DNA from 3 places in the Methylobacterium sp. 391_Methyba4 genome. Region 2 is predicted to be linked to each of the others. Evidence: riboswitches for the same ligand, from Rfam matches in the RefSeq annotation. Region 2 holds a riboswitch; each other region holds the start of a gene.

The links. Region 2 has a riboswitch for cobalamin ahead of P9K36_RS05760 (TonB-dependent siderophore receptor). Riboswitches for the same ligand answer to the same signal wherever they lie in the genome.
Region 1: another riboswitch for cobalamin. It lies ahead of P9K36_RS01615 (TonB-dependent siderophore receptor); the one in region 2 lies ahead of P9K36_RS05760 (TonB-dependent siderophore receptor).
Region 3: another riboswitch for cobalamin. It lies ahead of P9K36_RS18495 (TonB-dependent receptor); the one in region 2 lies ahead of P9K36_RS05760 (TonB-dependent siderophore receptor).

Annotation. Positions count from the first base shown of each region.
Region 1 covers NZ_CP121475.1:317,762-328,258, forward strand. The annotation lists gene aqpZ (aquaporin Z) at 1-177, opposite strand, end outside; gene P9K36_RS01590 (DUF308 domain-containing protein) at 545-1,156, shown strand; gene P9K36_RS01595 (hypothetical protein) at 1,245-1,481, shown strand; gene P9K36_RS01600 (alkyl sulfatase dimerization domain-containing protein) at 1,571-3,685, shown strand; gene P9K36_RS01605 (patatin-like phospholipase family protein) at 3,780-4,829, shown strand; gene P9K36_RS01610 (hypothetical protein) at 5,162-5,362, shown strand; cobalamin riboswitch at 5,929-6,135, shown strand; gene P9K36_RS01615 (TonB-dependent siderophore receptor) at 6,372-8,459, shown strand; gene P9K36_RS01620 (ABC transporter ATP-binding protein) at 8,459-9,184, shown strand; gene P9K36_RS01625 (DUF3526 domain-containing protein) at 9,181-10,497, shown strand, end outside.
Region 2 covers NZ_CP121475.1:1,186,131-1,196,627, reverse strand. The annotation lists gene P9K36_RS05770 (TonB-dependent receptor) at 1-727, shown strand, start outside; gene P9K36_RS05765 (PepSY domain-containing protein) at 890-2,347, opposite strand; gene P9K36_RS05760 (TonB-dependent siderophore receptor) at 2,341-4,524, opposite strand; cobalamin riboswitch at 4,808-5,001, opposite strand; gene P9K36_RS05755 (NUDIX domain-containing protein) at 5,108-5,575, shown strand; gene P9K36_RS05750 (RluA family pseudouridine synthase) at 5,718-7,136, shown strand; gene P9K36_RS05745 (hypothetical protein) at 7,873-8,253, shown strand; gene P9K36_RS05740 (HAD-IA family hydrolase) at 8,312-8,977, shown strand; gene P9K36_RS05735 (ATP12 family protein) at 9,024-9,815, shown strand; gene P9K36_RS05730 (hypothetical protein) at 10,115-10,273, shown strand; gene P9K36_RS05725 (glutathione peroxidase) at 10,297-10,497, opposite strand, start outside.
Region 3 covers NZ_CP121475.1:3,929,987-3,937,691, forward strand. The annotation lists gene P9K36_RS18470 (IS91 family transposase) at 1-387, shown strand, start outside; gene P9K36_RS18475 (Crp/Fnr family transcriptional regulator) at 831-1,505, opposite strand; gene P9K36_RS18480 (pentapeptide repeat-containing protein) at 1,692-2,492, shown strand; gene P9K36_RS18485 (thioredoxin family protein) at 2,536-2,925, shown strand; gene P9K36_RS18490 (cytochrome c biogenesis protein CcdA) at 2,933-3,652, shown strand; cobalamin riboswitch at 3,863-4,062, shown strand; gene P9K36_RS18495 (TonB-dependent receptor) at 4,200-6,326, shown strand; gene P9K36_RS18500 (HoxN/HupN/NixA family nickel/cobalt transporter) at 6,675-7,705, shown strand, end outside.

The sequences.
Region 1 (10,497 bases), 870 kb from region 2:
CGAAATGTGCCCAATGGCATAGGCCATGGTGACGACAGTCAGGCCGAAGGCGAGCGCGACGCCGAGGAGGCCGATTCCGACCTGCGGAAACGCGGCCGCGATGACGGCGCTCCCGCAGCCCGCGAAGGTGAGCCAGAACGTGCCAATGGCCTCGGCCGCGCACTTGCGGATATCCATGGAACCTCCTGCGGTCAGGCGAGGCGACATTTCCGTGGCCCGCCCGACCGAGCGGATCGGATTATCCAGGGCCGGACCGCATCCTGCCGCGAAGGGAGGGGCCTCGATTTGAGCTAGATCAATTCCGCATCGCGGGTCTGGTCGCCGGCACCGGTCTCTTCGGCGCGGCGCCTCGGTCGATCCGCCAGTCTCTCCCGTGCTGCGCAGGCCATGCCGAGCCGTCGATCGACGCCCGGGCCGTCGAGAACGGGGACCCGCGCCTTTGATTTGAATCAACGCCGTTCCGACCGAACGGGCGATTCAATCGGAAGTGATCGGACGGAATGGGGACAGCCTCCTCATCCACGGGTCCGACGGGAGGTGTCGTATGGGCGGAACGGTCACCTTTGGAACGCTGCAGACCGGAGCGGGGCGTGCCCGCGGATGGCTTCTCGCGGTCGGCAGCCTGCTGCTGATCCTCGGCATCGTGGGCCTCTTCATGGTGGTCAGCCTCACGATCGTCAGCACGCTCTGGTACGGCGTCCTCCTGATCGCGGCCGGGATCGCCGAGATCGCCGAGGCGCTCGCCAAGCCGTCGGAAGTCGAAGCGTGGCGATCCCGCGTCGTTCGGTTCTTCGCGGGCCTGCTCTACCTCGTCGGCGGTCTTTGGGCCGTCTTCCGCCCCCTCGAAGCGTCGCTCGCCCTCACGCTCGTCCTCGGGCTCACCCTGATCGCCTCCGGCGTGGCGCGCGCGCTCTGGGCCATCGTCCACACGACGCAGCTGTCGCGCGCCACGGTGATCCTGTTTGCCCTGCTCTCGATGCTCCTAGGCGCCGCCATCATCGCGCAATGGCCCTATTCGGGCCTGTGGGCGATCGGCCTCTTCGTGTCCTGCGACCTGATCGCCGCGGGACTGTCATGGGCGTGGATCGGCCTCTTCGGCCCGCCGCCGGTCGCGCCGGCGCTCGCATCGCCCGGAAGCGGGTCGGCGACCCGTTGAGCCGCATAGGCGAACGCCGATCTCCGTCGGCCGCGATGGGATCGGGTGGCGGAGCCAGGGACATCAGACCACGAGCCGGAGGATGGCAATGGAACCGATGCATCGTCGTGCCGTGCTGGGCAACCTGTCGTCCGCCGCCCTGGCGGCTGCGGGCCTGCTCATGGTGCCGGGTGCCGTCTACGCCGCGCCCCTGAGAATCGAGCCCCTCGACGATCCGAGCGGCGGCCCTGTCGAGAAAGCACAGGCCGTCGTCGTCGTCCCGCGGCGGCGGCGCCGCAGGGTCTGCTGGTGGCGACGCGGACGCCGGGTCTGCGCCTGGCGCTGACCGGTGCGCCGATGACCGGATCCGGCCGCCGCCGCCCGGCGACCCGGTCGTCCCACGGCAAGCCACCGCGTCCGGGATGGAGCAGACCGATGTCGACGCGCCGCGCCTTCATCAAGACTCTTCCCGCTGTCGGAGCCGCCTTCTCCGCAGCCGGATGCCTCCTGGCGGAAGCGCGTGCCGCGGGCGACGGGGAATCCCCGGCGGCATCCGCCGGTCCGGAGCACTTCCACCCGAAAGGCAAACCGCCGTCGTCGTTCACCCGCGCCGTGCTCCGGCAGGCCCGGACGCGCCTGCCGTTCGCGGACGACACGGATTTCGAGGAGCAGCGACGCGGGCTGATCGCCCCCATGGCCGACCGGATCATCCGGGCCGACGATGGTCACGTGGCCTGGGACATGCAGCAATTCCAGTTCTTGGAGCGGCAGGACGAATTTGACAGTATCCATCCGTCTCTGCTGCGCATCTCGCGTCTCAACAACAATTACGGGCTCTACGAGGTCGTCCCCGGCATCTATCAGGTCCGGGGGTTCGATCTCTCGGACCTCACCATCGTGCGGGGGCGGACGGGTTGGATCGTGTTCGACCCCCTCGTCAGCCAGGAGACCGCACGCGCCGCCTGGGCGCTGTTCCAGGCGCATGCGGGCGAGGGGCGGCCGATCTCGGCCGTGATCTACTCGCATACGCATGGCGATCATTGGGGCGGCGTGCGCGGGATCCTCAAGGAAGAAGACGTGCGGTCCGGCGCCGTGCCGGTGATCGCGCCGGCCGATTTCCTCGTCCATACGGTGGCGGAGAACGTCTACGCCGGCAACGCCATGAACCGGCGGCTGTTCTACCAGTACGGGCTGCTCCTGCCGGCGGCGCCGCACGGCTATGTCGGGCAGGGCCTGGGACAGCGCGTCTCGGCCGGCACCACAGGCCTGATCGCCCCGACGCGCTACGTGGAGAAGCTGATCGAGACCTTCGAGGTCGACGGCATCCCGATGGTCTTCCAGAATACGCCGAACACGGAAGCGCCGCGGGAGATGAACACCTACATCCCGGACCGGAAGGCGCTCTGGATGGCGGAGAACGTCATCGCGTCCCTGCACAACATCTACACCCTGCGCGGCGCCCCGGTGCGCGATCCGCTCAACTGGTCGAAATACATCAACGCGGCGCTGTACCGGTTCGGCCGGGAGGCCGAGGTAATGTTCGCCTCCCACCACTGGCCCCGCTGGGGCAATGCGCGGATCCAGGCGGTTCTGCGGGCGCAGCGCGACCTCTACGCCCACATGAACAATCAGGTGCTCCACCTCGCCAACCAGGGCGTGACGATCAACGAGATCCACAAGGTCTACGCGCTGCCGCAGAGCCTTCAGCAGACGTGGCATTGTCGCGGCTATCACGGGTCGCCGGAGCACAACAGCCGGGGCGTGATCCAGCGCTATCTCGGATTCTGGGATTGCAACCCGGCGACGCTGATTCCGCTCGCCCCGTCGGAGAGCGCCCCCCTCTACGTCGACATGATGGGCGGTGCGGAGACGATCCTCGCCCGGGGAAAGCGGCTGCACGACGCGGGCCAGTATCTGCTGGCCCAGGAGATCGTGAACAAGCTCGTCCAGGCCGAGCCGCAGAACCAGGCCGCCAAGGACCTCCTCGCCGACATCTTCGAGCAGATCGGCTACCAGCAGGAGAATCCCGGCCTGCGCAACTGCTTCCTGGCTGGCGCCTACGAGCTGCGCTCCGGCATTCCGGAAGGCGCGACGGCCAGTTCGAGCAGCCCCGACGTGGTGCGGGCGATGCCGACCGAGCTCTTCCTGAACTTTCTCGGCATCCGCATGGACAGCCGCAAGGCGGAGGGGATGCGCTTCACCATCAACCTGATCACGCCGGACAACGGCGAGCGGTTCATCGTCGAATTGGAAAACGCGACGCTGACCAACATCGCGGGGTTCCAGGCCGAGAAGCCCGATCTCACCCTGACCATCAACCGGTCGGATCTCGAGCAGACGATGATCGGCGCCAAGACCCTGGAGGCGCAGATCGCCGACGGGACCGCGCAGGTCGAGGGCGACGCCGGCATCCTGAGCCGGCTGGCCGCCACGATGGTGACGTTCGACCCGCGATTCGAGATCTTGCCCGGCACCAAGGTGCGCGGTGCCGCCAATCGCGTGCAGTCCGACCCGTACCGGGCCGATTCCGGAGAGGTGGTCGCCGAGTAGCCGGCGAAAGCCGCTCTTGCTCCGCAGCCGATCGCGGTCCGGGATGGCGGCAGGACGACGGAAGAGGTGCTCACGGGATGAGGGTATCGGTCCCATGTCGGATGAGGCGATCACGGCGGGCAGGCGGGGGCGGGATCCGATCCTGATCGATCTGGCCCTGCAGGGCGGCGGCGCGCACGGCGCCTTCACATGGGGGGTCCTCGATCGCCTGCTCGAGGAGCCCTGGCTGAGCATCGACGGCATTTCCGGGACGTCGGCCGGTGCCATGAACGCGGCCGTCCTCATCGAGGGCTACGAGCGGGACGGGGCCACCGGTGCGCGCGCGGCACTCCAGACCTTCTGGGACGCCGTCTCGCGCGCGGCCCGGTTCAGCCCGCTGCAGCGCAGCCCGCTCGACGTGATACTGGGCCGCTGGACGCTCGATTCCGCGCCTCTGTATCTGGCCGCGGACCTGATGGCGCGGGTCTTCTCCCCGTATGACCTCAATCCGCACGACTTCAACCCGCTCAGACAGATCCTGGACTCGCGGCTGGATTTCGAGCGTATCGCACGGAGCCGGATCAAGCTCTTCGTCACCGCGACGGATGTTCATACGGGCCGGGGCCGGGTGTTCCGCAACGCCGAGGTCACTGCCGACGTGCTCCTCGCCTCGGCATGCCTGCCGACCCTGTTCCAGGCGGTGCGGATCGACGGTGCCTCTTACTGGGATGGAGGCTATTCCGGAAACCCGACGATCACCCCCCTGGTCCGCGAATGCGAGTCGCGCGATACGATCATCGTGCAGGTCAATCCGGTCGAGCGCAGACAAGCGCCGACCTCGGCCCGGGAGATCCTCAACCGGCTCAACGAGATCTCCTTCAACGCGGTCCTGCTCAAGGAACTGCGGATGATGGCCTTGCTGCGGCAGGTCGCGCCCACGGACAATTCCGAGTGCGCCCGATGGGCGGCCATGCGCATGCACCGCATCGCCAGCGACGTTGTCGCCGAGCTGGGCTCGTCCTCGAAGCTCAATGCGGAATGGGCATTCCTGACGATGCTTCGGGACGAGGGACGCCGGAGCGCCGCGACGTTCCTGACCGATCATGGGCCGGATCTGGGCCGGCGTCCGTCTTTCGACCTCGACCGACTGCTCGAAGGCGTCTGACGCAGCCGGAACGCCCCGTCGCGCATGACAGAGCTTGCTGAACTTGATAAAGATCAAGGTGCATATATTGATTTATGATTTATGTTTATTCGGTATAGATGCAGCATGTATTCCATTTATCAGTCTTGCGCGTCGCAGATCGACGATATCTTGTCAGACTAAATGGGTCTCTGCCCAAGCCTCTTCACACCGGTTCACGCGCATGATCGGCGCGGCACTTCGCAGTCGGACCGGCTCGATTCCGGGGGAGCACCTTCACACCGAAGACCGCTCGTCGCATCCGGCCGGCCCCGGAAACGGCCCGGCGCCCACAGACAGAGGAGTGAACGCTTATGCACACGATCCGGGCTCTTCGCGCGGCGCTGGCCGCCTTACCCCTGTTGACCTTCGCGACGTTCGCGGACGCGACGGCCGCTGGTCCCGCACTGGGCAAGGCGCTGGCCGGACCGACGGTGTCGGAAGCCAGGGTCACCATCGGCCGTCACAAGGCACTTCCGAAGAAGAAGCGTATCCATCGCGAGCGGAAGATGTAGGGGCGATCGAGCGACCGCAAATGCACGACTGACTTGACCGGCTGGCTTAGAACCGAACCGATCGAGAGCATCTGCCCGGTGCAAAGCCAGCCGGTCAGGGTATCGGGTTCGCGCCGAAGGAGAAGTTTTGGCACGGGGCCACCGCGACTACGGCGATGAGGCATGCCGCGATCCAAGGCTGGACGGCAAGGCCGGCCCTGAGATGGAGCGGGTCACCGAAGGACCGTATGCCGGGTCATGAGCTCGGGCCGCGCGTTCGGCAATCAGCAACACGATGCCAAGAGCGTTCCATCGGATTTCCATTCAGCTGAGACGCTCGGCGCCCAGCGGCGCATGAAACAAGTCGTCGATGACCGCTCGTCCGTTCGGTTCAGCATAGCGCATATCCAGCCGCCATCGGCCCGCCGATCTCATTCGGACCCGCGTCGTCCGAGCCCAATCCGGTCCATCACCGCAACGTGAGAGCGGTGCATTCCATCGGGGATCGGACTGTGTCCATAGCGCCACACGTAACGTAACACTGTTACAAAGTTTGTCAGGCCCGTTGACCGGATGCGCGCCGGTGGCGAATATCGTCCAGCCAAGGTTCTTCGGGTCCCGGCCCGGAGCTAAGACGGGAATTCGGTGCGCTTTTCGGAGCGAATCCGAAGCTGCCCCCGCAACTGTGAGCGGCGAGCGCCTGCCACCGATGACCACTGGTGCTTGCACTGGGAAGGTCCGGCGGGCGCTTTGACCCGTGAGCCAGGAGACCTGCCTTCGGCACGATGACGTCCCTCGGGCGGGGTGCCCCGGCGGAGCGCGCGGTGTCGCCGTCTCGTGGGCGACGCTGCCCGTATCCCCGTGGCCTCCACCCGGCAACAGCGAGTGTGTGGTGGCGACCTCCGAACGTCCGTCTCTCGGCGAGCCTGCGCGGTTTTCAGCGCCATCAGCGCGTCGTCCGCGGACTCCGCATCGCGGTCGGCGGCTGGCGCTCGCCGCTGTCCTCTCGGCCGGGCTTCCGATCGAGGACGTGCGGGCGCAGGAGAGCGTGACGTTGGAGGAACTCTCGGTCGAGCAGGTCGGGGAGGGTGCCGGCCGCACGACGGCCTCCGGGCGCGGCACCATCGGCCTGATCGGCCCGACGCCGGGATACGGAGCGGGCACGGCCGTCAGCGCCACGCGCACAGCCACTCCGCAGATCGACGTGCCGGTGGCCGTCTCCGTGGCGCCGCGGGAGACGATCACCGACCTCGCCGCCACCCGCGTAGACCGGGCGTTCAACTATCTGCCCGGCGTCGCCCAGCAGAACAATTTCGGGGGGCTTTCGATCTTCAGTTACGCCATCCGTGGTGTGACGACCTCGGAGATCTACAAGAACGGTTTCCCCCTCAATCGCGGGACCCCGCCTCCGCCCGACGCGCAGAACATCGAACGCATCGAGGTGCTCAAGGGACCGGGGGCGGCCCTGTTCGGACGCAGCGATCCCGGCGGGCTCGTCAACCTCATCACCAAGCAACCCACCGCCGAACGGTTCGTCGAGTTCGGCAATCAGGTCGATTCGTTCGGTCTGACCCGCGGTACCATCGATGCCGGCGGTGCCCTGAACGCGGACGGGACGGTCCTCTATCGCTTCAATCTCGCCGCACAGGGGGCCGGCAGCTTCCGCGACTTCGTGGACAGCGACCGGCTGCTCGTGGCTCCAGTGGTGAGTTGGCAGGTCACGCCGGACACACGCGTTACGGTCGAGACCGAGTTCGTGAAGAACCGCATCGTCTTCGACCGGGGCGTGATCGCGCTCAATCGCCAGCTCGGCTTCCTGCCGCTCTCGCGGTTCCTCGGCGAGCCCGGTCAGAGCACCTACCAGAACAACAATTCGCTGCAGGTCCGCGTCGATCATCGCTTCGATGAGAACTGGCAGATGCGGCTCGCCGCTTACTTCAACACCGGCGATCTGGAAGGGGAATCGGCGGAGATCCGCGGAATCGCCGCCAACAACCGCACCGTCTTTCGCGACCGCAACGTGCGCGACTATCGCTGGGACGTGGCGGTCGGTCAGGCCGACCTGATCGGGCGGTTCGATACGGGCGGCATCGGCCACACGCTCCTCCTCGGCATGGACCGGGAGAGCACCGACAGCCGGACGGTCTATCTGCGCTCGAACTTCCGCACGAGCCCCTTCGCCCTCGACATCTATTCGCCGGTCTACGGACAGGCGCTGCCGCCGATCACCATCCCACGCAACAATATCGAGCGCATCACCAATACCGGCCTCTATGCGCAGGACGAGATCGTCCTGAGCCCGGAATGGCGGGCGCTGATCGGCCTTCGGCTCGACATCTTCGAGCAGAGCTTCCGCGAGCGCGTGGTGCGCAGCCAAGTGGACCAGTCGCGGGTCGCGGCCTCGCCCCGGGCGGGCCTGGTCTACCGGCCGATCCCGGAACTCGCCTTCTACACCAATGTCGGCACGAGCTTCCGGCCGAATATCGGCACCGACGCCGCCGCCGTCACGCGCGGCACGGCGCTGCCGCCCGAGACCGGCCTCGGCTACGAGGTCGGCGCCAAGTCCGAATTATTCGGCGGCAATTTGCTCCTCACCGCCGCCGCCTTCCGCGTGGAGCGGGAGAACGTGCTCACGCCCGACCCGGCGAATACCGGCTTCTCCCTCGCGGCCGGCGCCGTGCGCAGCCAGGGCTTTGAGCTGACGGCTCAAGGACAGATCACGCCGGAACTGAAGCTCCTGGCCGGCTACGTCTATGCCGATGCCCGCGTTACCAAGGACAACGTGCTTCCGGTCGGCGCCCCCCTGGTCAACGTGCCCCGCCACTCCGGCAGCCTGCTCGCGGTCTACGAGCCAGCAGGCGCGTGGCGCGGCTTCGGGATCGGCGGCGGCGTGCGCGGCGTGGGCGAGCGGGCGGGCGACGCGGCGGGGTCCGGCTTCACCCTGCCGGGCTTCATCGCGGTCGATGCGCTGGCCTATTACAAATTCGGCAACGCCCGCGTGGCGCTCAACATCGAGAATATATTCGACACCGATTACTATGAGAGTTCACTGAACGTATTCCGCGTCTATCCGGGCTCGCCCCGTCGCATCACGGGCTCCGTGACGGTGCGGTTCTGATGGCGGTTGAGCCGGTGTTGGCGCTCGGCCGCGTCGTCAAGCAGTTCGGAGGCAGGACCGCCCTCAGCGGTCTCGACCTCACCCTGCGCGCGGGTGAGGTCTATGCCCTGCTCGGTCCCAACGGTGCCGGAAAGACCACCACGATCAACCTCATCCTCGGCTTCCTGAAGGCCGATGCGGGGGAGGTCCGGGTCTGCGGGATCGATGCAGGGACGGATCCCATCGCTGCCCGGGCGCGCACCGCCTACATCCCGGAGCAGGTGGCCCTTTATCCGGGGCAATCGGGATTGGAGAATCTCCGTTACTTCGCGACCCTCGCCGGTCTCGCGATCGATCGGGCGGAGGCCGAGACGCATCTCGCGGCGGCCGGCCTGGCGCCCGAGGCCTGGTCGCGGCCCGCCTCCGGCTATTCGAAGGGGATGCGCCAGAAGGTCGGCATCGCCATCGCGCTCGCGCGAAAGACCCGGCTGCTGCTGCTCGACGAGCCGACATCCGGCCTCGACCCATCGGCGGCGGCGGCCTTCTCCGGGACGGTGCGGGCGGCGGCGGAGCGCGGCACGGCGGTGCTGATGGCGACCCACGACCTCTACCGCGTGCGCGAGATGGCCGACCGGGTCGGCGTGCTGGCGGGCGGGCGCGTCGCCGAGGAGATCGATCCGAGGCGCTACGCGCACACCGATCTGGAACGCCTCTACATCGCGCGCCTGTCGGGGGCGGTCACGTGAGGCGCGTCCGCGCGGAGTTGGCGCTGCTGTGGCGGGACGCGCGCGTCCGCTGGATCGGCGGCCTGCTCGTCCTGCTCCTGATGGTCACGGGCCTCGGCGCCTGGCAATCCGCCCGCGATTACGGTGCCGAGGTCGCGCGGGTCACGGCCGCAGAGCGGGCCCGCTGGCTCGGGCAGGATGCCAAGAACCCGCATTCCGCCGATCATTACGGCCTGTGGGTGTTTCGCCCCTCGTCGCCCCTCTCAATCCTCGATCCCGGCACCGAGCCCTATACGGGCCGGATGGTGCGGATCGAGGCGCACCTGTTCAACGATGCGGTCTACCGCGCCGTGCAGGATGCCGGCCCCTTCGACCGGGCCGGCCTCTCCGATGTCTCCGATGTCGTCGGCCTCGTTGTTCCCCTGGTGGCGCTTCTCCTCGGCTTTGCCGCCTTCGCGGCGGATCGCGAGCGCGGTACCCTGCGCCTCGCCCTCGGCAACGGCGCGCCGCCCGGCCCACTCTTTGCCGCCCGCTTCGCCGCCCTGAACCTCGTCCTTGCGGTCCTGGTCTGCCTGCCCCTCCTCACGCTCGGCGGCGTGGCCATTGCGAGCCTCGGCACCGCGGGTTGGCAGGCTTGGCCGCGCCTCCTCGTCTGGGTCGCGGTGCAGGCCCTCTACGGTGCCGTCTTCCTGCTCATCGCGATGATCGCCTCGCTGCTGGCCCGCACGGCGCGAGGAGCCTTGACGATCTCCCTCGCGATCTGGATCGCGCTGTGCCTCGTCGCGCCACGGCTCGCGACTGCAGGCATGGAGATGGTCTCGCCCGCCCCGTCCTATCGCGAGACCCGGCTGCGGATCGACGGGGACCTGCGTCCCCATAAATCCGCCGAAGCCAGCGATGCGCGAGCGCAGGCGACGCTCGCCCGCTACGGCGTGAGCGATCAGCAGGAACTCCCTGTGGATCTGCGTGGCCTCATCATGGTGGAGAACGACCACCATGCCTTCGCGGTCTACGACCGGGAACTCGGGGCCTTCTTCGCGGCCCTGGCTGCGCGGGATGCCGCGTTCGGCTGGGCGGGCCTGCTCTCGCCGCGCGTCGCCCTCCAGCGTGTGTCGGAAGGCCTTGCGGGGACCGATTTCGTTCAGCACGCCCATTTCGTCTGGTCTGCCGAGGCTTACCGGCGGGCGATCTCGGAGCGCATGAATGCCGAGATCCGCGACAACCCACAGCGCGACGGGCGCGCCATGCTGGCGGGGCCGGAATTGTGGCGCGAAATTCCGCCCTTTGCCTTTGCGCCCCTGCCGCTGTCGCGGTCCCTCGCCGAGATCCGGGTC
Region 2 (10,497 bases):
CGAGCGCGGACCCACCGGCTACGAGCTGTTCTCGCAGGGGCCCCACGACGCCACCGCGACCTTCGAGATCGGCAACCCGAACCTCAAGAAGGAGCGCGCCCGGACCGTCGAGGCCAGCATCCGGCGGGCCGAGGGACCCTTCCGCCTCGACGCCACCGGCTACTTCACGCGCTACACCGGCTTCATCTACCGCAACTACACGGGGCTGACCTGCGACGACGACTTCGCCTCCTGCGGTGTCGGCACCGACAACCGGCAGATCGTCTATCAGCAGCAGAACGCGACCTTCTACGGCGCCGAGATCATCGGCCAGTACGACCTCCTGCCGGTGGGCAACGGCTTCGCCGGCATCGAGGGGCAGTTCGATTTCGTCCGCGCTCAGTTCGACAACGGCACCAACGTGCCGCGCATCCCACCCTACCGGCTCGGCGGCGGCGTCTACCTGCGGGCCGACGGATGGTTCGCGCGGGTGAACCTCATCCACGCCTTCAGCCACGACGCCACGGCGGTCTACGAGACGCCCACGCCCGGCTACGACGACCTGCGGGCCGAGCTGAGCTACACCAAGGCGGTCGATCCCGCGGTCTACGGGGCGAGCGCGATCACCCTCGGCGTCCAGGGCCGCAACCTCCTGAACGACGACATCCGCAACTCGACCTCGTTCAAGAAGGACGAGATCCTGCTGCCGGGGCGGAACGTGCGGCTGTTCCTGACGGCGCGGTTCTGAACGCTGCGGCCGCCACGGCGCCGTCCTTGCGCGAGCGGCGAAGCCATCCAGGGCTGCGCCGGACGTCGCGTTGTCGGCGGGCACCGGGTCACTGCGCTCTCGGCGTGACGACCAAGCGGGCGTGCTCGGCCGCGTCGGGCACCGGGAGCCTCGGCCGGCCCCCTAGGCCGACAGAACGCGGCGCAGGCGGCGCCAGCCCGCGACCAGACCGGTGACCGCGATCCCCGCCGCCAGGAGGTTCAGGACCCATTGGGCGGCATCGTGGAGCGAGCGGTTGCCGCTGAGCCCCGGCAGATCGAGGCGGTGCGCGGCGTCGAACAGCCAGCGGTTGATGCGGCCGGAGCGATCCAGGCGCTGGAGGATGGTCCCGTCCCGGGGATCAACGTGGAGCCACGTGGCGTCCGGATCAGCGAAGCGCAGGCGCAGCACCGGAAGCGGCCGTGGGTCGATCCCGTGCGGATACCAGTACAGGTCGTAGGCGGTCAGGGTCTCTGCCGTCCGTAATCCGCCGGGCAGGGCCGGACCGGCGGCCCGCGCGAGCGCGGCGGCATCGAGGAGCGTGCCGTCACCTGCCCTGCGGCTCCGGGCTCCCGCCGGTGTGTCGGCGACGATCCACCAGGACCCGCCGATGGCGGCGAAGCGCAGCGCGCGGGTTCCGGCCTCTGCGAAGCCCCGCAGGGCTCCGGCGTCGAGGCCGAGGGCGGCGGGCTGTCCGGCATAGGCGGCGCGGATCTCGGCGGGCGCAGCGTTCGACGAGAACCAGCGGTTCGGGTTCATCGAAATCCAGCCGCTGAGGATGAAGGTGCTGAGTCCGATTCCGCCCGCGAGGCCGAACAGGTGGTGCCAGCGTGCGAGACCGCGATAGGGCGTGACGGCCCCGCCCGCGTAGCGGCGGCGGAGGCGCAGGCGCCAGATCCCGATCGCGAGGCCGCTCAGCGCCCCGAGGGCGGCGAAGCCGGACAGCCAAAGCAGGACCGTCCGCCACAGATCGGCCCGGGCGCGCAGCGGCGTCAGGTAGATCCAGTGCGCCACGGCGCCGGCCCAGTTCCAGCCGCGCTCGAAGCGGGTCGTGTCGAGGGCGACCTCGCCGGTGACCTGAGACACGTAGAGCTCGGTCCCGGCCGCATCGTCGAGGACGACCTTCAGGAATGGCCGGAGCGGGTCGTACCGGGCCGTGACGGTCCACTGGTCCCGCTCGACCGGATCGACATGTGCGCCCGGAATCCCCTCGGCCGCGAGACGCAACGCATCCTCGGGCCTCAGCGGGCCGAGCCGCTCCCCGGTCCGCGCCGAGACCGTGGCCCGGCGCCCCTCGCGGTCGGCGATCCGGTAGACCGGTTCCGCACCGCGCATCTCCAGGGCGAAGGCCGCCGGCACGCCGGCAAGACCGCCGGCCCGCAGCGCGTCGTCGGGCGCCACCGCGACGCGCTCCCAGGCGATCGGTGCGAGTCGGTCCAGGCGCTCGGCCCCGGTGAGCGCCGGGAACGGCACGTAGAGCATCACCAGTCCGGAGCCGATCCACAGGGCGAAGAACAGCCCCGCGGCGATCCCGGCCCAGCGGTGGAACAGCAGCAGCCAGCGCCGCCCCGCCTTGCCGAGCCGCCGCGGCAGGCTCACCACGTCACCGTGTAGGCGACCTCGACCGAGCGCGGCCGCCCGAGCAGCCAGTTGGTCCCGACCCCGTTCACGGCATTGCCGCTGATCGCGTAGACCTTGTCGAACAGGTTGTAGACCCGCACGGACAGGCGCGACTCCGCCGTGACCTGATGGTCGAGGACCACGTTGACGAGGTTGTAGGCCGGGCGCCGCGCCGTATTGCCGAAGTCGCTGTAGACCTGCCCCACGTTCTGAAGCCCGACCCGCGCGGTCCAGTCGCGGTAGACGTCCCAGGTCAGCCAGAGGTTGGCCACGCGCTCGGGCACGTCGATCGGCTGATTGCCGGCGTACGAGACCGTGGCGCCGTTCACCGTCTGGTCGAACCGGTCGTACTGCGCGTGCAGCAGCGCGAGGTTGCCGTCCAGCCGCCAGCCCGGAGCAAAGCGCCAGCCCAAGGCCAGCTCGAATCCCTGCGAGGACTGGCTCCCCACCTGCGTGGACAGCGTCGGCTGGCCGGGGATTGCCGAGATCAGGTTGTCCTTGACGATCCGGTAGCCCGCGATGGTCCATTCCACGGCACCGTCGAAGGCAAGACCCTTGGCGCCGATCTCGACTTGATCGCCTGTGGCGAGCTTGAAGCCCGCCAGCGACTGGTTCAGCGTGATCAGGCTGTTCACCGGGTCGGTGGCGAAGCTGTACTGGGCGTAGAGCGCGCTGTCCGGCGTCGGGTTGTAGACGAGGCCGAACCGGTAGCCCAGCGCCCGGTAGGTCTTCTCGAACCGCGATCCCGTCTGCAGGTCCTCCCGATTCAGCGTCGGCACGTCGAGGCGCACGCCGGTGAGGAACGAGAGCTTGTCCGACAGGATCAGACGGTCCTCCGCGAAGACCGAGGCTTGGCTCGTCTGCGTGGCGTAGGCCGGACGGGCTCGCCCGTTCTGCGGGAAGAGGCCCGGATCGTAGCCGACGAGCGGCACGCTGGTGGTCTGGTCGAAGTAGAAGTTGTTGGTGTGCCGGAAGTCGATGTGGTTCACGTCGAACCCGGCCACGAACTGGTTGGGCAAGCCGAACAGGCTGCCCCGGAACGTCGCGTCGAGCCGGTCACCGACCTGCTCCTGGCTGTGGTAGATTTCCAGATAATCGCCCCGGTCCACCAGCCCGGTGCCGCGGTTGTAGGAATATTGCTCGACGTCGAGCCAGTGGCGCCGGCTTGTGAGCCGGTAGGCGGTGTTGCGGATCGTGATGTCGGCCGAGGGCGACCATTCGGTCTTGAGCTGGGTCCAGTTGTCGGCCCAGGTGATCTTCGCGTCCCGGACGTTGTAGTTGTTGAACCGGATGAGGTCCGGGATCCGTCCCTCGACGAGCGGCGTGCCCCAGTAGCGGGCGGGCTCCTGGTAGCCGAGATCGTGGCTCAGGGTGAACGCCAGATCGGCGCTCGGCCGGAACAGCAGGGCGGCCGAGACCGCGAGGTTGCGGAAATCGCCCTCCGGCCGGATCCAGCCGTCGGCGCGATTGCCGCTGACGTTGAGGCGATACGCGAAGGTGTCGCCGAACTCCGCTTGACCGATTCCGCCGCCCGAATCGAACGCAAGGCGCGCGACGCCATCCGTGCCGACAACGGCGCGGGCGGCGTTGATTGGCACGAAGACCGGCTTCTTCGGCACCACGTTGATCACGCCGCCGATGGCGCCGTCGCCGTAGAGCACCGAAGACGGGCCGCGGAGCACCTCGATCCGCTCGACGTTCCACGTGTCGAACGGGAAGGTCACCGTGTTGGCGCCGACGTAGAAGCGCGTGCCGTCGTAGAGCTGCTGGATCGAGTTCGGGCCGGCGAAGCCCCGGGATGTGAAGGCGCCGTTGCCGTTGCCGGGTGCCGCGATGGTGGTGATGCCGGTGGCGTCCTGGGTCACGGCTTCGGCGATCGTATCCTGGCCGCGCAGCCGCGCGGTCTCGCCCGACACGATGTCGAGGCTGGCCGGCGTCTCCAGCGGCGTCAAACCGAGGCGGCTCGCGGTCCGGTCCGGGGTGCGCAGATTGAGGCCGTTCGGCGCAGCGCGGTTCGGGTCTCCGCCCGCGCCGGCCACGGAGAGTTCATCCAGGGTGACGGCCTCCTGGGCGGCGGTCGGACTGGCGAGGAGCGCGAGGAGAACGCCACAGAGGGGAGCCGGCCCGCCGGAGCGGGCGCGATGGATCGAGAGAAGCATGGGGAAAGCGGTCCGTGCACGGCGCGCGCCGGCCCCTTCGTCCTATAAGCATTGTAATAACATTACAATTCCTCGACCATCCGGAAACCTGAGCCTGAACGGGTGCGCGGAGGCCTCCCGGAACAGGGATCGCAGGTCGCGAAACGGTGGAGACGGACATGGGAACGGCGTCGCGGGCGCGCTTGCTGTGGCACGTCACCGCGAACGAGGCCTCGGCGGCCGCCTCCCCTCGGGATGGACGGCGCCTCGACACCCGCCAGGACACCCCGCCCGGCGCGTTTCGCGTGTGACCACGGCTGACGGCAGGTCTCCTGGCTCGCGGGTCGCCGCCCTCGCACCGTCTTCCCGGGGTGACCCAGTGACGTGGTGGTGAAGGGCTCGCCGCTTACAGTTGCGGGGGCAGCCGCGGCTTCGGGGCGGACCCCTCATCGCGTTCCCTTTTGATCCCCGAGGGGAACCGTCGAGGAACAGCTTGGCCGTCGTGCGTCCGGGCGTCAACCGCACGTCCGGGAGTTGTCGTGGATCGACGCGGCGGCCCGCCGGTTCGTTGCGGCGCCGTCGGGAACGATTTAGCCGGTTCGGCATGACGGTCTGGCGTCCCCCTGCGGAGATCCGCGTGAAGGCCTTGGGGCTCCCCCGGCGCGGCGATAGCCTGCTGGTGGCGGAGATCCATGCGGATGACGGGCGGCTAACAGGTGTCCGGCCCCTCGGTGGCAGCGTCGCATTCGGTGAGAGGGCCGAGGACGCGCTGATCCGGGAGTTCGAAGAGGAGCTCGGCGTCACCGTCACGGTGCTCGGCGGCCCGCGCGTCGTGGAGAACATCTTCCTGCACGAGGGGCAGGTCGGGCACGAGGTGCTGTTCCTGTTCCCGGTCGCCCTGCCGCCCGGCCGGTTCGACGGACAGGAGCGCTTCGTCTTTCACGAGGATTGCGGCACCGCCTGCGTGGCGCGGTGGTGCGATCTCGACGGGCTCGACGTCCCGGGCGGGCCGGAACTCTTCCCGACCGGGCTGAAGGCCTCGCTCCGCGCGGCGTGGGACGCGGAGCCCTGACGGGCGCGATCGCGCTGCCGCCTTTGCCGCTGCGCGCGGGCGATGCTACAGCCGTGCAATCCCATCGGTCCGGACGTCCGCGACGCCGCGGCCCATGCGCCCGGACGCTCCGTCCGAAGCGGAGACGGGTGCCGGCGGAAGCATGACGACACGACCTCCCAAAAGCGGCGGGCCGAAGGGGCGCAAGCCTCAGGCCGGCAAGTTCGATGCGGGCAAGTTCAAGCCCGGCAAGTTCCAGGCCGACGGCCGTGCCCGCACGGGCCCGCGCACCAGCGCCCGCGACGCTGCAGAGCGCGCGGCCCGCAATCGCGGCGACGATGCGGGTGCGCGCGATCCCTGGGGTGCGCAGGGCGCCGCAGCCGCAGCCGCAGCCGCAGTCCCGGCCCGGCCCGCGAAGCCGCGGCGCGACGCCGCCGCGCCGCGCGGTCCGCTGGCGGCGAAGCCCGGCAGCCGGCCCGTTTCCAAGCGCTCGGAGGCCCCTGCGCCTGCCCCTGCCGCTGCCCCCGCGCCGACACCCGGTCCGACCCGCCGCGAGCAGCGCGCGGCCGCCTCCGCGACCCTCGCCTCCGGGGTGCAGACCCTGATGGTCGAGCCGGACGAGGCCGGCATGCGGATCGACCGCTTCCTCACCGCGCGTTTCCCGCTCCTGCCCTTCACCCGCGTGCAGACCATCGTCCGCAAGGGCGAACTGCGCGTCGACGGCAAGCGCGCCAAGCCGAACGACCGGCTGGAGCCGGGCATGAGCGTGCGCGTGCCGCCGCTGCGCCTCGACCAGCCCTCCGAGCGCCCGCGCAACGCCGCCCGCGAGCAGGACGATGCCGAATTCATACGGTCGCTCATCCTCTACGAGGATGCCGACATGATGATCCTCAACAAGCCCTTCGGCCTCGCGGTCCAGGGTGGTTCGGGGACGGTCCGGCACGTGGACGGCCTGCTCGCCGCCCTCACCGGCCCGGATGGCCAGAAGCCGCGCCTCGTCCACCGGCTCGACAAGGATACGGCTGGCTGCCTGATCGTCGCCAAGACCCGGCTCGCCGCCGCGACGCTCGCCAAGAGCTTCCGCTCCCGGGCCGCGCGGAAGATCTACTGGGCGCTGACCGCGGGCGTGCCGCGGGTCCGGCAGGGGCGTGTCTCGACCTACCTGGCCAAGGAGGAGCCCACCGACGCCGACGCGCGGATGCGCGTCGCCAAGCACGGCGACGAGGGGGCGAGCCACGCGCTGACCTACTACGCGATGGTCGATCAGGCCGCCCAGAAGCTGTCCTGGCTGTCGTTCAAGCCGGTGACCGGACGGACGCACCAGCTGCGCGCCCACGCGGCCCATATCGGCCACCCGATCGTCGGCGACCCGAAATACTTCTCCGTGGAGAATTGGGAGCTGCCGGGGGGCATCCAGAATCGCCTGCACCTGCTCGCCCGCCGGATCGTCATCCCGCATCCGCGCACCGGCAAGCCCGTGGATGTGAGCGCGCCGCTACCGCCCCACATGGCGCAGAGCTGGAACCTGCTGGGCTTCGACGCCACCCGCTACGACCCGATCGTCGAGGCCCCGGAAGCCTGAGTGGGCAGCCAGGGCACGGCCGGGTTCGTCAGAGTGTACGGGACTTCCGGCCGCCGCCCTGCGGCGCGACCCGCCGATCGCCGTCGGGGCCGCGCCCGGTATGCCGTCGCGACGGTCCCGCGCCTGGTCGAGTCCGCGCCGGACCTCCTGGGCTGCGGCCACGACCCGGGTCGGGCAGGAGAACCGCTTCGCCCTGCCCGTCGCCCCTCGGCCGAATGCGCGTCCCGAGGGCGGTATCCTCGCCCCGGCCCGGATGCATCGGCTGGAGGAGCGCCCGTCCGGTCGAGGCTCCTGCAAGCTTCGCTGGCGGATAGGGATGATGGCTCCGGAGGTCCGTCGCGCCTGCGCCGCCGTGCCGGCACGCAGGGTGCAACGAAGACGGGCGCCTGCGCTCGGTTCAAACGATCGCCCAGGTGCCACTGCGGCGACGCGACGCGCCGGATGGCGGGATCCCCGCTCAGAGGACCGCGCCGTGAGGCGGTCTCGGTCTCCGGTGAGAGGTCGGTTTCGCGCATCAAAGCGGGCAGCCGCAGGAGCCTGATTGCCGGATCCCCCCTCCATCCCCCAAATCATTGTCGCCGGAGATGTGCGCTGCGGTATCCCCGGTGAAAGTGACCCGTCATCGGGGCGGGCCGTGCCGCGCATGCCTTGGCAATCGGCCGTGCCGCCTCATATGCTGCCCGCGCCCCGCCGATCCGCCGCGGGGCCAGTTTCCGGCGGTTCGAGATCCTGACATATGAAGCTCGCGATGCTGGCCTGCCTCGCCGCCCTGTGCCTCACCGGGCCGATCGCGCACGCCGCACCGGGCGAGGCAGCCAAGGCGGCGCCGACCGCGAACGGCGCCCATCCGGCCGAGGCGGCGTCGCCGCATCCGCCCGCCGCTCCCGCCGCGAATGCGGCGCCCACGCAGGCCGCGCAGCGCCCGGCCGCGAGTTCCCGCGCGGAGCGCCGCCGGCGTTCCTATGCGGCCTGCAATCGCGCCTCGCACCAGCGCGGCCTGCGCGGCGGCAAGCGCCGGCGTTTCCTGATCCGCTGCCGGCTCGGCTACGAGCGGACCCGGGTTCCCGGCGGTCAGCCCGCCGCGGCCGCGCCGGCGCAGCCGGGCCGGAAGCCGTGACCGAGTCCGACATCCGCCCATCCGCGCCGTCGGGGCCGCCTTTGGCGCGTCGTCGGCGATGAGGCTCGTCGTCTTCGACGTCGACGGCACCCTCGTCGACAGCCAGCACCTGATCGTGGCGGCCCAGGAGGTGGCCTTCGCGGAGAATGGCCTGCCGGCCCCGGGGCGGCGCGAGGCGTTGTCCGTGGTGGGCCTGTCACTGCCGCAGGCCTTCCGGCGTCTGGTCGGCGAGGACGGCCCCGTTGCGGAACTCTCGGAGAGCTACAAGCAGGCCTACAACCGCCTGCGGCTCGATCCGGCCCATGAGGAACCCCTGTTCCCCGGGATGGCCGACCTGCTGACCCGGCTCCATGACCGTGGGGATGTGCTGATCGGCCTCGCGACGGGGAAGTCGCGGCGCGGCGTCGACCGGCTGATCGCGCATCACGGCTGGGCGGAGTGGTTCGCCACGACCCAGAGCGCCGACGACGCGCCGTCCAAGCCGGACCCGACCATGCTGCGGCAGGCGATCAGCGAGGCCGGTTGCGCGCCGGAGGCGACCGTGATGGTGGGCGACACGACCTTCGACATCGCCATGGGCGTGGCGGCCGGTGCCACGGCCATCGGAGTCGCCTGGGGCTATCATCCGCCGGACGCGCTCTACGGGGCCGGGGCCGTGACGGTCGTCCCGACGGCCGCTGCGCTGGAGGTGCTGCTTCTCGAGGGCCTCGCGACGGGCGGCTGATGGCGAAAGGCTCGCGCGCCGGGCCGGAAACGCCTATCTCGCGTCCATGAGCGATCAGACGACAGACTGGCTCGGCGAACCGGGCGACGGCGCGCGGCCCGACCCGATCCGTGCGGCCCGGGGCCATTCCAAGCCCGCCCTGCCCCGGCGGTTCTACACGGAGGCCGGCTTCTCCGAGGAGGCCGAGGGATTCCGGCTGACCCTGGACGGACGTCCGGCCAACACACCGGCCCGCAACCCGCTGCGGCTCCCGAGCCGCGCCCTGGCCGAGCGGGTCGCGGCGGAATGGGCGGCCCAGGACACTGCGATCGACCCGGCACAGATGCCGCTGACGCGGCTCGCCAACACGGCGATCGACGGCGTCACGCCCCGCTTGGGTGCGGTGGCGGCCGATCTCTGCGCCTATGCCGGCACCGATCTCGTGGCCTATCGCGCTGGTGACCCGGAGCGCCTCGTGGCGGCGCAGGCGGCGGCCTGGGACCCGATCCTCGCCTGGGCGCGGGACGAGTTCGGTGCGCGGGTGATCCTGAGCGAGGGCGTCATGCATGTCGAGCAGCCCGCCGACACGATCCGGACCCTCTCCACGGCGGTGAATGCGGTGACGGATCCGTTCCGTTTGGCCGGACTGCACACCCTGACCACCCTGACCGGCTCCCTTCTGATCGCGCTGGCGGTGCTGCGTGGCCGCCTGGCCCCGGCGGAAGCCTGGGACGCCGCTCACGTCGACGAGACCTACCAGGCTGCCGTCTGGGGGCGCGACGCGGAGGCGGAAGCACGCCTCGCGGCGCGCCGGATCGAGTTCGAGGCGGCGGCCGCGTTCGTCGGTGTCGAAGGCTGAGCCGAGACCCGAAGTGCGATCCGTCGCGCAGATGCAATTGGGCAACAATCCGGCATTCGCGGCGCCCGGTCGGCTTCAGCGGCTGACAAGCCGCGAACACTGTTTTACGGTCGGCGCACATTGTGTTCGAGACGACAATGCGTTCCGATCAGCCTGTCCGATGCAGATTTGAAGGCGAACTGGCTACGCTGATTGCCTCGAAGCAATCGTCCCGGGATCTGCCCGCGCGATACGCGCTCTTCGACGCTCTTTCGGACCTCGAACGCAGGGCAAAGAGCGCCGGTGCCCCCGACCTGACCTTGCGCAAGATCGCCGAGATCCGCTTCCTGACGGGCATCCTGCGCGAGTCGGTGCGCCCCTTCCCGGTCGCGTCCCTGCGGACGGTGCTGCGGGCTCGCGAGCGGGTCGATCGACGCCGCGTTCCCGCCTCCGAGGCGGCGGATCTCGACGCGGTCTGACGCCAAGGTCACGCCGACGCGGCTCAGGCTGGCGCGGCCAGGGCCGCCCGGATCTTCGCCTCCAGGGCCGCGGGCTTCGTCCCGGGCGCGAAACGGGCGATGACCCGGCCGTCACGACCCACCAGAAACTTGGTGAAGTTCCACTTGACCACCCGCGTGCCGAACAGCCCCGGTCGGGCCTGGGTAAGATGGGCGTAGAGCGGATCGGCATCCGGCCCGTTCAC
Region 3 (7,705 bases), 2.7 Mb from region 2:
CGGCTGATGAGCTTCGATGAGGCCGGCGTCACCTTCCGCATCAAGGACTACCGTCGCGACGGGCCTGAGCGCTACGGCACCCTGACGCTGGGCCCGCACGAGTTTATCCGGCGCTTCCTGCTGCACGTCCTACCCAAGGGCTTCCACCGCATCCGCCACTACGGTCTGCTCGCCAGCGCCGGCCGCCGGGCCAACCTCACCCGTATCCGAGCGCTGCTCGCCGTCCCGCCGCCGGTCATCCCGCCCGAGCCCACGGCGCCGCCCGACTGGCGCTCACCCTGCCGGTGCTGCGGCGGCCGCATGACGGTCGTCGAGACCTTCGGCCGCTTCCTGCAACCGCGCGGTCCGCCGACCGCGTCCGCCCTGACCGGGATGAGAGCACCGTGACCCGGCACGTCGTCAGCCACCATCATGCCGCCGGCCTTCGAGCCGCGGCCGGAGGAGCGTTGCGCCCCGACCGCCTCGACCCGCACTTCCGGCCGCCCGATCCAGACCGAGACCCGCCGGCCATCGCTCCGACCACCCCGTGCTGGCCGTCGGCCTGTCCCGGCGGATCACCCCGCCATCTCCGCCGAGCCCCTCGCCGGCCATCGCGCTCGCCCGCGCCATCAGGCCGGATCGCTCAATCCCCATAGCCGACTGCCTCGGTCCCCGCGGGTTCGTTCCTCGGAGACTTTCGTACGCCTGCCGGCGCCCGAAACTCTTCACGAAAGCCGCCGGTCTGCTTCGAAGCACATACGCCTCAAAAGCAGACGGCCTCCTATTGACCCAACCCGGTCGAAAAGTGGGATTTGCTTCGGCCTCGAAAGCAGACGCCGGCATGCCGTGGGTCAGCTTCGACCTGCGGCCTCCAAGCTCGTGCGGTCGACGATCTCGACTTCGCCTCGACGAAGTTCGATCAGACCCGCCTCGGCCCATTGCCCCAGAAGGCGGCTTACCACCTCGCGGACGCTGCCAACGTCGTCCGCGAGCTTCTGATGGGTCACTGCGGCAACACCCCGCGGATTGGCTTCGGCCAGGAGCCGTTGGGCGAGGCGCTGCTTCAACGGCGCGAATGCGACCTCGTCGATCAGCGTGAACAGGCCGGACATCAGCCGCGTGTAGTCATCCATGACGAAGCTGCGGAACGCAGCGCTCTCGCCTAGTAGGTGCTGGAATGTGGTTACAGGAAGAGCGGCCAGTTCGGTCCGCTCCTCCGCCACGCTCTGTGCCGGGAACGTGCCGCCGGACAAGAGACACTGTGTAGTCAGGGCGCAGGTTCCGCCCGGGCCAACCTTGTAGATCAGCACCTCGCGCCCGCCCTCCGACATGCGAAAAACACGCGTGCGGCCCTCCACGCACATCAGGTAGTTGGCGCACTCGCCATCAAGTTCGTAGGCGGTGGCGCCCGCGTTCAGCACCGGAAAATGCACGGTTCCCCGGGCGATCTGGAGGTGCGCCGGGCTGAGAGCTTGGAGCAGCGGAAACCGGTCGATCCATCGCTCGACCTTCTGGGCGTCCGTCATGGCTGGCGTGGTCCCCCCGGCCATGACGACGGGCTGATCGTCCGGCTCGCGTTGCGTTTTTCTCCCGCCGCTCCGGACTTGTGTGACCTGGGTCACCGACCGGGTGCAGCGGCCCGGCATAGCATCGCATCACAACGAACACGATACGGGCGCCCGCCCCGCGCGGTGCCCGCCGGGAGTGAACCGATGCGCCGCCTCGCCCTGAGCTTCATGCTCGCCGTCCTCGCCGCCGGCCCTGCCGTGGCCGAACAGGATCTCCTACTCGGGGCAGACATGTCCTCACCCGCAATGACCAAGGCCGACATGAGCCGTGCCGACGTCGAGGCGCTGATCAAGGCTGCGGACGGCAAGCCGGTCGACCTCCGCGACAAATCCCTGTCCGGCCTCGATCTCTCCGGGTTAAGCCTGCGGGGGGCCAACCTGCGGACCGCGCGCCTGAACAACACCAATCTGCGTGGGGCGGACCTCACCGGCGCGAACCTCGAACAGGCATGGCTCCTGAAGGCCGACCTGTCCGGCGCCAAGCTCGCGGACACGAAAATGTTCGGCATCACCGCCCGCGACGCCAACCTCAGCGGCGCCGACCTCAGTCGCGCCATGCCCATTGGCGACTTCAAAGGTGCCAACATGAGCGGCGCGACGCTGATCGACCTTAAAGGCGGCGCCGACATCAAGAACCAGTCCATGGGCCTGATGCGGGCCGTGTTCGTGTCGGTGAACCTCTCCGGCGCCAACCTGAAGGGCGCTAACCTCGGCCGGTCTCGGCTCGAATACGCCAACTTGAAGGATGCCGACCTCACCGACGTGGTGCTGATGGGATCGGACCTATCAGGCGCCAACCTGACGGGCGCTACGGTCACCGGAGCCGATTTCAAGAACGTCGACGTCAGCGGCGCCCGGCTCATCGACCTCAAGGGTCAGTCCGAGGCCAAGGATTGGGCCGAGCGCGTGAACGTAGACCGCGCCGTCACACACGCAACCAATTGAGCCGCCCGTTCGCCTCCACCCATCACAAGGACATAGACAGCCTATGACCACCCGTCGCTTCCTGCTCGGCGCGCTGGCTACCGCTCCCCTGCTGTTTGGTACCGCTGCGAATGCAGCCGAGGCCGTCTTCACGCCTGATGCCTTCGAGGCGGCGCAGAAGGCCGGCAAGCCGATCCTCGTCCATGTCACCGCGCCGTGGTGCACCGTCTGCGCGGCGCAGAAGCCAATCCTCGCTAAGCTGGAAGCCCAGCCCCGGTTCAAGGACCTGCAGGTGTTCGACGTCGACTTCGACAGCCGCAAGGACGTGCTGAAGCGGTTCGGCGTGACGACACAGAGCACCCTGATCACCTTCAAGGGCGAGAAGGAGACGGGTCGTTCGGTCGGTGACACCCGGCCGGAGTGGATCGAGGGCGCTGTCGAGAAGGCGTTGTAGGTCGATGATGGCCACGACGTTCGGCCTCGCGTTCTTGGCCGGCATCCTCTCGGTGCTGTCCCCCTGCGTGTTGCCCTTGCTGCCGCTGGTCCTGGGCGCGGCCGCATCGGAGCACAGGCTCGGCCCCGCCGCCCTGGCTGCCGGCCTCGCGCTATCCTTCGTGGCCATCGGGCTGTTCGTGGCGACCGTAGGGTTCGCCCTCGGCCTAGATGTCGATGTCTTCCGCACCGTGGCGGCCATCATGCTGGTCCTGATCGGGCTCGTCCTGATGGTTCCGGCCGCCCAGGCCCGGCTTGCTGTCGCCGCCGGCCCGGTGAGCAACTGGACCGATAGCCGGTTCGGTGGCTTCTCGACTGCCGGACTTCTGGGACAGTTCGGGGTCGGGCTGCTGCTCGGCGCGGTCTGGAGCCCCTGCGTCGGACCGACCCTCGGGGCGGCCTCGCTGCTGGCCTCGCAGGGACGCGACCTCGGCACCGTCGCTCTGACGATGCTCCTATTTGGCCTGGGCGCCGGACTTCCGCTTCTGCTCCTCGGGACGCTGTCCCGCGAGATGCTGATGCGCTGGCGCAACCGGATGATGGGGCTCGGCAAGGGCCTGAAGGTCACTCTGGGCGCCATCCTCGTGGCCACCGGCCTGATGATCGCCACGGGCTACGACAAGGCTGCGGAGACCATTCTCGTCAACGCCTCGCCAAATTGGTTGACGGACCTGACCACTCGCCTCTGACCGTCTAGGTCGTTGAGGTGATGTCCGCTCGGGTGCCCGTGTCGCACAGAAGCAGACCGGCAGAAACCCACCCATCTTCGACGATCATGCCGCGCTCGCCGATGGCCGTAGAGGGCGCGTCCACGTCGCCGTTTCGACACACCCCAGGGATGAAGGTCACCACTCAGACGTAAAACGGCCGTTAAGCCTTGACGGTCGGCGAAGCCCGAATGCTAAGCTTCGCTCGACGGTTCCCCTCGGGGATCAAAAGGGAACGTGGTGAAGGGCCCAGCCCCGAAGCCGCGGCTGCCCCCGCAACTGTAAGCGGCGAGCTCAGCACCACCGCGTCACTGGATGGGCCTCATCCGGGAAGACGGTGCGAGGGCGGTGACCCGCGAGCCAGGAGACCTGCCGTCAGCCGTGGTCACACGCGAAACGCGTCGGGCGGGGTGTCCTGACGGGTGTCGAAGCGCCGGGCTATTGCTAAGCGCGGAGACCTCATTCGCGGTGACGTGCCACTGCCGTCGCCCTAGGTCCCGTGTCCCGTCGCCCACCCACCCGAATACTATTGACCTTGTCCGGCCTCGCTGCGCTCGCATCCGCAGCCTCAGCCCAGGACCGATCCGCCCCGAGCGCGGCGACCGGCGAGACGACGCTGGAGGAGATTTCTGTCACCGCCGAGACCGCCTCAGCCGCGTCCCCGCAGATCGGTCCGGCTGCGAGCGCGGGCTATGTGGGCGGCACGACCGGCATCGGCGGCATCAGCACGCCCGTGGCTTCCGCCAGCTCCGGCGTCATCACGGGCGCGCAGGTCAACAGCCGGCCGGTCACCCGACCCGGCGAGGTGCTGGAATCTGTGCCAGGCCTGATCGTCACCCAGCACTCCGGCGAGGGCAAAGCCAACCAGTTCTTCCTTCGCGGGTTCAACCTGGACCACGGCACCGATATAGCCCTTTTTCTGGATGGCATGCCGCTCAACATGCGGACCCACGCCCATGGCCAGGGCTATGCCGACATCAACTTCCTGATCCCCGAACTCGTCGGGGCGGTGGAGTTCCACAAGGGGCCGTACTTCGTCCGCGACGGCGACTTCGCCTCGGCCGGCTCGGTGCGCATCGACTATCTCGACAGCACTCCCAAGAACGTCGCCCTCACCTCTATCGGCAGCTTCGGCTACAAGCGGGCGCTCTCGATCACCACCGTCCCGCTCGGCGAGGGCAACCTCCTCCTGGCCGGCGAGGCGCAAGTCTACAACGGCCCTTGGGTCGTCCCGGACGTCCTGCGCAAGATCAACGGCGTGGCCCGCTACAGCCAGGGCACGGCGCTGGACGGCTTCTCCGTCACCGGCATGGCTTACGCGGCGAAGTGGACGGCCACCAACCAGATCCCCGAGCGGGCGGTCACGGAAGGGCTGATCAGCCGCTACGGCACGATCAACCCGACCGACGGGGGCGATACGTCCCGCTTCTCGATTTCGGGCAAGTTCAGCGCGACGGACGACACCGGCATCACCCGGGCCTCGGCCTACGTGATCCGCTCGCAGCTCAACCTATTCAACGACTTCACCTACTTCCTCAACGACCCGGTCAACGGCGACCAGTTCCACCAGCTCGACCAGCGCATCATCGGCGGCGGCGAGGCCCTGCACATCTTCCAGGGCGACCTGTTCGGCCTGCCCATGGAGAACGAGATCGGCGTCCAGACCCGCACGGACTCGATCCGCGTTGGCCTATTTAACACGACGAACCGCCAGTACCGCTCCGGCGTGCTCGACGACCGGGTGCTGGAGACGAGCGGGGCCTTCTATTTCGACAACCGTGTGCGCTGGACCGACTGGCTGCGCACCAGCGTCGGCTTCCGTGCCGACGGCTACTACGCGAGCGTCGTCTCCGACACGCCGGCCAACTCCGGCAAGGCGCGGGATGCCATCGTCAACCCGAAGCTCGGCCTTGTGCTGGGGCCCTGGTTCGACACCGAGCTCTACGTGAACTACGGCGGCGGCTTCCACTCGAACGACGTGCGCGGCGTGACCGCCACCGTCGATCCGACATCGTCCCTCTTCAACACCACGCGCTCGCCCTTCCTCGTGCCGTCAACGGGCTACGAGATTGGCCTGCGCAACCGCTCAATCGCCGGACTGGAGACGGCGGTCGCCCTGTTCCGGCTCGACTTCGCCTCGGAGAACCTGTTCCAGGGCGACACCGGCACCACGGAGCCGAGCCGCCCGACCCGGCGCTTCGGTGTGGAATGGACCAACCGCTATGCGGTGACGCCCTGGCTCTCGCTGGAGGGGGACCTCACGATCACCAACGCCCGGTTCTCGGACTACGATCCGGTCGGCAACCGGGTGCCGGAAGCCCCCACGACCATCGCTTCGGCGGGCGTGACCTTCGGCGAGCCCCTCGGCTGGTTCGGTTCGTTGCGGTTCCGCTACTTCGGCCCGCGCCCGCTGATCGAGGACAACTCGATCCGTTCGCGCCCGACGGCGCTCCTCAACGGCCGGGTCGGCTACAACTTCGAGAACGGCATCAGCGTCTCGTTGGACGTACTGAACCTGACCAACAGCAAGTCCGACCAGATCACGTACGCCTACGTATCCCGCCTACCTGGCGAGCCGGCCGAGGGGCTGATCGACCGCGTCTTTCACCCTGTCGAGCCCACGGCCGTGCGCCTCACCATCGCCGGGCGGTTCTGATGCCGAAGGTTCGAGGCGCTGGCGACTTCACGAACGTCCAGATCTTGAGCGAGCGCATCAGCCAAGTTCATGACGCGTACGCCAGTGCAACTCTCGTTCTACTTGCTCCCGAATGTCAGGGCGTAGCGCACCACAGGCCATTTTTCGTTGCAGGCTTTCCCTGGTGTTCCCGGAAAAAGGGCGCTCGTTCGACCATCGCCGGCGAACGGTTTCCAAGGCAGAGTTCGTCGGCATCGTCTTGTGCAAGCGAGGGGGAGCCTCGGTGGCGACCTTTTGAAGGCCCCTTCCATTGTCGGCAAGTCGCGCCTGTGGCTCAGGGACGGTGATGCAGTCATCTGAAGCGAAGTGATGGTCGGCCCCAGTCGCAATCGAGAGGCGAGGCCTCGCTCCATCAGAAGCAGGGTCACGCTGCTCTACCTTGTCCTGATCGCGGCTAACATCGCCGCTTGGTCGTGGGCCTACAGCCTGTTCGCCGGGCAGCCGGCCCTGCTCTCGACCGCGCTGCTGGCCTACGTCTTCGGGCTGCGCCACGCGGTCGATCCCGACCACATCGCCGCCATCGACAACGTCACCCGCAAGCTGATGCAGGCCGGCCAGCGGCCGGTCTCGGTCGGCTTCTGGTTCGCCCTCGGCCATTCCACCGTCGTGGTGGTGGCCGCGGCCGCGGTGGCGCTGGCCGCGACCAGCCTGATCACGGCCTCGGAAGGCTACCGGGAACTCGGCGGCCTGATCGGCACCGGCGTCTCGGCCGCCTTCCTGATCCTCATCGGTATCGTGAATCTCGTGGTCTTGGTGGGCGTCTGGCGCGCGTTTCGACAGGTGCGGCGCACCGGCCGCTACGTCGAGGCTGACCTCGACATGCTGCTCGCCAATCAAGGCGTTCTCGCCCGGATCCTGCGGCCGCTGTTCCGCCTCGTGACGCGCTCCTGGCACATGTATCCGCTGGGCCTGCTCTTCGCGCTCGGCTTCGACACCGCCACGGAGGTGAGCCTCTTCGGGCTCTCGGCCGCCCAGGCGAGCCAGGGTACCGACCTCTGGACGATCCTGGTCTTCCCGGCGCTGTTTACCGCCGGGATGACGCTGGTCGACGCAACCGACGGCGTGCTGATGCTCGGCGCCTACAGCTGGGCCTACGTCCAGCCCATGCGGAAGCTGTTCTACAACCTCACCATCACTCTGGTGTCGGTGGCGGTCGCGCTGGTGGTCGGCACGTTGGAGGCGCTGAACCTCCTGGCAGACAAGCTCAACCTCCAGGGCTGGTTCTGGCAGCGGGTCGCCGCGATCAACGACCATTTCGGCGTGCTGGGCTTCGGCATCGTGGGCCTATTCGCGGCGGCGTGGCTCCTTTCGTTCCTCGTCTATCGCCTCGGTGGATTCGA